3 regions of the Neobacillus sp. Soil_C_43 genome follow, and region 2 is predicted to be linked to each of the others. Evidence: riboswitches for the same ligand, from Rfam matches in the RefSeq annotation. Region 2 holds a riboswitch; each other region holds the start of a gene.

What was found. Region 2 has a riboswitch for lysine ahead of AC3A54_RS03785 (aspartate kinase). Riboswitches for the same ligand answer to the same signal wherever they lie in the genome.
Region 1: another riboswitch for lysine. It lies ahead of AC3A54_RS16315 (ABC transporter substrate-binding protein); the one in region 2 lies ahead of AC3A54_RS03785 (aspartate kinase).
Region 3: another riboswitch for lysine. It lies ahead of dapA (4-hydroxy-tetrahydrodipicolinate synthase); the one in region 2 lies ahead of AC3A54_RS03785 (aspartate kinase).

Annotation. Positions count from the first base shown of each region.
Region 1 is NZ_JBDGJV010000012.1:97,165-99,436, reverse strand. Features, by position in the region: gene AC3A54_RS16320 (M20/M25/M40 family metallo-hydrolase) at 1-720, opposite strand, end outside; lysine riboswitch at 914-1,096, shown strand; gene AC3A54_RS16315 (ABC transporter substrate-binding protein) at 1,178-1,975, shown strand; gene AC3A54_RS16310 (amino acid ABC transporter permease) at 2,031-2,272, shown strand, end outside.
Region 2 is NZ_JBDGJV010000001.1:719,815-722,086, forward strand. Features, by position in the region: gene AC3A54_RS03785 (aspartate kinase) at 1-1,142, opposite strand, end outside; lysine riboswitch at 1,258-1,435, opposite strand; gene uvrC (excinuclease ABC subunit UvrC) at 1,506-2,272, opposite strand, start outside.
Region 3 is NZ_JBDGJV010000026.1:44,177-46,448, reverse strand. Features, by position in the region: gene AC3A54_RS23665 (S1 domain-containing RNA-binding protein) at 1-209, opposite strand, end outside; gene dapA (4-hydroxy-tetrahydrodipicolinate synthase) at 323-1,210, opposite strand; lysine riboswitch at 1,335-1,514, opposite strand; gene AC3A54_RS23655 (GNAT family N-acetyltransferase) at 1,697-2,167, shown strand; gene AC3A54_RS23650 (ring-cleaving dioxygenase) at 2,234-2,272, opposite strand, start outside.

The sequences.
Region 1 (2,272 bases), on a different contig from region 2:
GCCTACATGCGTTTCTGCACCTGTAATAAAAAACGATGGCAACAGTTTTCCGACCGTTCCCTTATAGATATACCGATTGTCATCGCCTTCATAGCGCGGCGCCACGAAGTCAGCATTAATCGCAGCGGAATAGGAGAAACCATGTTCATTTTTCCAGCGTTTCAATGTTTTTAACGCAGAAAGAACACCGTGTGAGCTGTCTTCCTCATCACATTCTGCTAAAAGAACCAGGTTTCCGTCTAATTCCTCAGGGTGTTCCGAGTAATATTTTAAGAGATAAAGATGACTAGCAACTCCGCTTTTCATGTCAAGGACGCCACGACCAAACATCCAATCTCCCGACTGTAAATGTTTTTGTGCAGAAGCGGGCAGATCCTCTTTTTTCAAGGATTCCATTAGCTCCTCGGGATAGCAGGCCTGATCTTTTAAGTGAGTAAAATCATCAATTCCGACTGTGTCCGTATGACCCATTAGGATGACGGTTCGATTGCTCGTGCCCTTTGTTCCTTTGACAAACGCCAGCACATTATACCGCTCTTGATTGTCATTGTGGGTCTGTTCTAAAACCAGTTGGCCTGGATTTTCTGAAAAATAGGGCCATGAGGAAATCATTGCATATAAAGCCTGGGCAATGGCTTTTTCGCCATAAGTATTTACGACACTTTCAATGTTTACGAGCTGTTTCGTGAATGCCAATACATCTTCTCGACAGTGCAACATACGCCTAACCTTCTTTTCTAGTAATTTGGAAGTTTGGTATTTTAGAAAAATGTATCTCAAGAAAGAAAACCCGTCAAGGTTTTTCATTTGGATGTAAATTCCACTAAAAATATTATTGCATTTGTTAGAATACTTTTATATACTAAAAAAAGTTTCGTCAAACTAAATATAAAAATCCTCGTCTTTAAGCATTAGATGGGGTAGAGGTCGCGATTTTTATTAGTATCCTATGGGAGATTCAGTGAAATCTATGAAAATAGGAAAAAGGATTAATCGCCGAAGCTTCTGAAATCACTTTTTTCAGAAAGCTGGGTCTGCACTCGAATAGGGGCAGAACTGTCACAGTTCCTTGGAATTGTGGAGAACTATCTTCGCCAATGCTAATTGATGAGGGTGTATCGAACACCGTCATGCGCATATGTGACGGTGTTTTTTTATCAACTAGGGAGGTATATTTATGAAAAAGTTTGCAATTTTATTAGCTGCGGCGATGATGTTACTTTTATCAGCTTGTGGTACAGAGAAGGCTGACGGAGAAAAAGCAGCAAAAGCTAGCAGTGGCAAGAATGAATTAGTGAAAAAAGGTGCCTTAACGTTCTCTATGACTGGGCAATATCCGCCTTTAAACTTTAAGAAAGACGGTAAATTAACTGGATTTGACGTTGAAATCGGAACAGAAATTGCGAAGAGGATCGGCCTAGAAGCAAATCCTGTAACAAATCCATGGGAAACGATTATTCAAGGGTTAAAAGCGAAGAAATATGATGCAATCATCGGAAGTATGACGGCTACACCTGAGCGTGATAAGCAGGTTGACTTCACGAATCCATATTATCTATCTGGTGCACAGATTTTTGTTGCGGAAGGCAACACAGCTATTCAATCAAAGGATGACCTTAAGGGTAAGTCAATAGGCGTTATTCAAGCGAGCACATGGAAGGATATGGCCGAGGATCTATCTGATCAAGTGAAAGGCTATCCAACAGACGTCAACGCTCTTCAAGACTTGGCACTTGGGCGCTTGGATGCGGTGATCACTGACAAAATTGTTGGGGTAAGTGCGAAAAATGAAAAAGGTCTAAAAATCAAAGCAATCGGTGAATTGTTGAACGAAGACCGTGTAAGCGTAGCGGTTGCTGAAGGAAACAAAGAACTCGCTGACAAAATAAACGAGGCGATCCAGTCTATGATTGACGATGGTACGTATGAAAAAATCAGTATGAAATGGTTCAACACCAACGTAATGGAAAAGTAAGAAATTGTGTCGAAGGGGGACTGTCCCCCTTTGACAAATTAAGGAGGTAAGCCTCGTGGTTTTTTTAGATAATATTATTAGTATTTTTAGTGAGCATGGAATTGCTTTTTTGAAAGCTTCTTGGATGACGATCTCTATTACAGCAATCTCTTTATTATTTGCGATGGTGATTGGTATCATTTTTGCCGCCTTCAAAATCTCCACTAGTAAACTATTAAATCGCATTGCCGACATCTATATTGGGATTATTCGCGGAACCCCACTGATTGTTCAGATCATGTTCTTATATTATGGACT
Region 2 (2,272 bases):
GACACTTTAATTTCAGAGGTGCTGACCATTTTGATTTGGATGCCATTTGAAGCAAGAACTTCAAACATTTTCGCAGCCACACCCGGATTAGAAATCATGCCTGAACCCACAATAGAAACCTTTGCCAGTTTATTCTCTGCATCAAGTTGTTCATAGCCAAGTACAGCTTTATTGTCTTCTAATACCTTTAATGTCTCTAACAAATCATCGGTATGTATAGAGAAGGATAAATTAGCCGTACCTCCTTCTGTTGTGCTTTGAATAATAATATCAACGTTAATGTGATTTTGAGCAAGAGTAGTAAAAATCGTTGATAAACTGGTTAAGGAATTGGTTAACCCCAAAACGGTAACCTTTGTAATATCATCTTCAAACGCGACACCACGTACAACTAAATTTTGTTCCATTGTTGCTTCCCCCTCAATGACTGTTCCTTCGATTTTCTCCATGCTTGAACGGACTTCAAGTCTTACTTGATAATTTTTAGCAAATTCTACCGCTCTTGGATGCAGTACACCTGCACCGAGATTGGCAAGCTCCAGCATTTCGTCATAGGAAACGGATAATAACTTACGGGCCTCTTTCACATATCTTGGATCTGTTGTAAATACACCTGTTACATCCGTGTAAATATCACATTTATCTGCTTTTAACGCCGCTGCTAATGCAACTGCTGTCGTATCAGATCCCCCTCGACCAAGAGTGGTGATTTCCCCATCTTCAGTTATTCCTTGGAATCCTGCTACAATAACAACCTTGCCTTCTGCAAGTTGGTTTTTAATGGATTCTGTCTTGATAGTTGAAATTCGTGCGTTTCCATGGACAGGTTCTGTTACAATTCCCGCTTGCCAGCCTGTATAGGAAACCGCTGGTAGACCTTGTTGATTTAAAGCCATAGATAATAAGGCAATGGTTACCTGCTCGCCTGTCGAAAGGAGCATATCCATTTCCCGTTTATTAGGTTGATTGGAAATTTCCTTCGCTAGACCAACAAGCTTGTCCGTGGATTTTCCCATAGCAGAAACAACGACAACAACGTTATTGCCTCTCTCTGTTTCATCTTTTACACAGGCTGCTACATTTAAAATTCTTTCTACATTGCCAACGGAGGTTCCCCCGAATTTTTGTACAACTAAGCCCATCATTTCCCCTTCTTTCAGTTATGCTCTACCTATTTTGCTACAAAATATAAATAAAAAAGCAATGAGAGGCATCTCATTGCTTTTTGAACACGAAAAATAAATTCCTGTACAAATAACTTAAGATAGCTCTCCAAGACCTGCGTCTTGACAATCCGGCATTTATTCAATACAGGACCAGCAAAGAAAGAAATGAGACTTTCTTTACTTCGGCGAACATCCCCTTTCATGATTCTTCCTTGAAGCTCATCCTTCTCAGAATCATTACTCTTGAAGCTCGCACCTCTACCTTCACTTTAGTACTATAAAGTGATAGTAATTTAAATTTTCACTAATTATAGCATGGTCAATTTATTCTGACAATAACTATTCTTGAAGTTTTTTCATTAACTCTTCTGCCACATTTGATGGAATACCCATGTCGGTAAATTCCTCCAGACTGGCTTCCTTCATTTTTTTTACAGAACCAAACTGTTTAAGCAATAATTTTTTGCGTTTCTCCCCAATCCCCGGGATATCATCCAACAATGATTGAAAGGCGCTCTTTCCACGTATTTGGCGGTGAAAGGTAATGGCAAAGCGGTGAACCTCATCTTGAATACGTTGCAGTAAATAAAACTCCTGGCTGTTCCGTTCAAGTGGAACAATTTCTAACGGATTGCCGTATAACAATTGCGATGTACGGTGTTTTTCATCCTTTACAAGACCCGATAGTGGGATATCTAATCCTAATTCATTTTCTAAAACATCCCTTACCGTTTCTACATGTCCTTTTCCACCATCAATAATAATAAGGTCCGGTAGAGGAAGATTTTCTTTTAAGGCTCTCGAGTATCTTCTTCTAGTTACTTCCCTCATCGATTCATAATCATCCGGTCCCTTTACAGACTTGATTTTATACTTGCGATATTCTCTCTTATTCGCTTTCCCATCCGTAAACACAACCATCGCTGAAACGGGATCTGTCCCTTGTATATTAGAGTTATCGAAAGACTCAATCCGATGGGGTGTATAAATTCCAAGAAGCTTTCCGAGGTTTTCTACTGCCTTAATGGTTCGTTCTTCATCCTTCTCAATTAATGAAAACTTTTCATTTAGGGCAATTTTTGCATTTTTGATTGCAAGGTTAACAA
Region 3 (2,272 bases), on a different contig from region 2:
AGGGCAGTTTTACCATCCTTTTCACTAATTACTTTAACTTCAACCATGTCGCCTACTTTTAGATGGTCATTAATATCTTTTACATAGCTTTCTGCAACCTCGCTAATATGCACTAGACCTGTTGTACCTCCAGGTAATTCGACGAATGCTCCAAAATTAGTGATTCCTGTTACTTTTCCTTGGACTTTGCTGCCTACTTCAACTGACATGAAATCTTTTTCCCCCTCAATAGTGTTAAAACTACTTAATTATAACAAATTCTCAAGGGAAATAGAATCAATCGAAGAGGTTTTTCTAACTTTTTTTTGACTTTTCTTCTCTACTAACAGTGTACCTTTAGTAAATTGATTGGGAGGCTCTTTTGTAATGTCTGTTGTTCTCCATCCGTTAATGGGACAAGAGGTAAACGGACACCACCCACTGGAACACCAATCATTTTTAATGCTGCTTTTACTGGTGTTGGACTTGGTGCAGCAAACAATGCTTTTATTATTGGAAGGAGGTTACGATGTGCTGCTGCGGCTTCCTTTAGATCACCATTCTTAAAGTTATTGATCATTGTCTGCATTTCATTTCCAATGATATGGGATGCAACAGAGACCACTCCTGTTCCACCAATCGCTAAAACAGGTAAAGTCAATCCATCGTCTCCACTATAAAGTGTAAAGTCACTAGGAGTTTGGCTGATGATGTCGGCCATTGCATCAAGGTTCCCACTTGCTTCTTTGACAGCAACTATATTATTAATCTTTGATAAAGAGACGATTGTTTCGACAGTTAAATTAATTACACTTCGTCCTGGGATATTATATAGCATAACTGGTAATGTGGTTGATTCGGCGATTGCTTTAAAGTGTTGAAATAATCCTTCTTGAGATGGTTTATTGTAGTAGGGAGCAACCAGCATAATTCCATCCACTCCAGCATTCTCAGCTTGCTTTGTTAAGCCAATAGAGGCTCTAGTATTATTGGAACCTGTTCCTGCAATGACAGGAACTCTGCTATCAACCACATCTACTACAAATTTAAATAAGTCCACTTTTTCTTCAGTTGTTAATGTGGGAGATTCACCTGTAGTTCCAGCAATTACCAATCCATCAGAACCATTTGCGATTAAATAATTTATGAGTTCTTTTGTTGCAATATAATCAATTTCTCCTTGTTGATCAAATGGCGTAACCATCGCGGTTAAAACTTGGCCAAAATTCATCATTCTCACCCTTTATATAGTTTTTTAGAATTATAACGGAGAAGGCACCTTAATAGTCAACGCAAAAAAGCAGCAACGAGGGTTCGCTGCTGCACTAGAAACATGATTAAATAATTGTTCCCATGCGTGAGATAGCCCTCCATATAGTTTCCTATATGACAGTTCTGTATTTATTCAATAGCAGAACCAGCTTCAAGATTTATGAGATTCTTTCCGCTTCGGCAAATTCCCCTTTTCACAATGGTCATTGGATCTCATTCTCCTCGAATTGTGTACTCATGGTTTTTGCGCCTCTATCCTCACTTCAAATGGTATTGAAGTAAGAAATATTTAAATGACTGTTACTATAACAGAATTTCTATTATTATACAAGGAATTTGGAAGAAAAAAGAAAAGAAGCCAAGGCGGGAAGTGCAATAATTCCATATTTATCTAAAAATGTTATATTATAGTGAAAAGCATTAAAATAAAGAGGTGGTTTTGATAGTGCAACTAATTTCTCACAAAATGAATGAACAATATGCTAAAGACGTATTAGGTTGGAAATATAACCATCCATATGATTTTTATAATAATGAATTAACTAATGAATCCCTACAAGAACTATTGAATGGCAGTTATTATGCTGTAGTTAACGCTGAAAAAAATTTAATAGGGTTTTTTTGTGTCGGAGAGTCTGCCCAGGTTCCGACAGGTCAGCAGATTGGAGCCTATGTTGATGGTTTTATTGATTTTGGACTTGGAATGCATCCCGGAGAAACCGGAAAAGGGAATGGTTATGAATACTGTACATTTATCCTTGACTTGATTAAAGAAAAATATAAGAACTTTCCTATCCGTTTAACTGTGGCCAATTTTAATAAGAGGGCCATTCATCTTTATGAAAAAATGGGATTTGTTAAGAGTAAAGAATTTAATTCAAATAATTGTTCTTTTTCAACAATGATTAAAAGATGAGACTTTGAATATAAAAAAGAAGCTTGAGGATGGTCTGAATCTCAAGCTTCCTTTGGTGATTGAGTGTTAATTATATTCTTTCACTAATTCTTTTGTGCTTCTAAC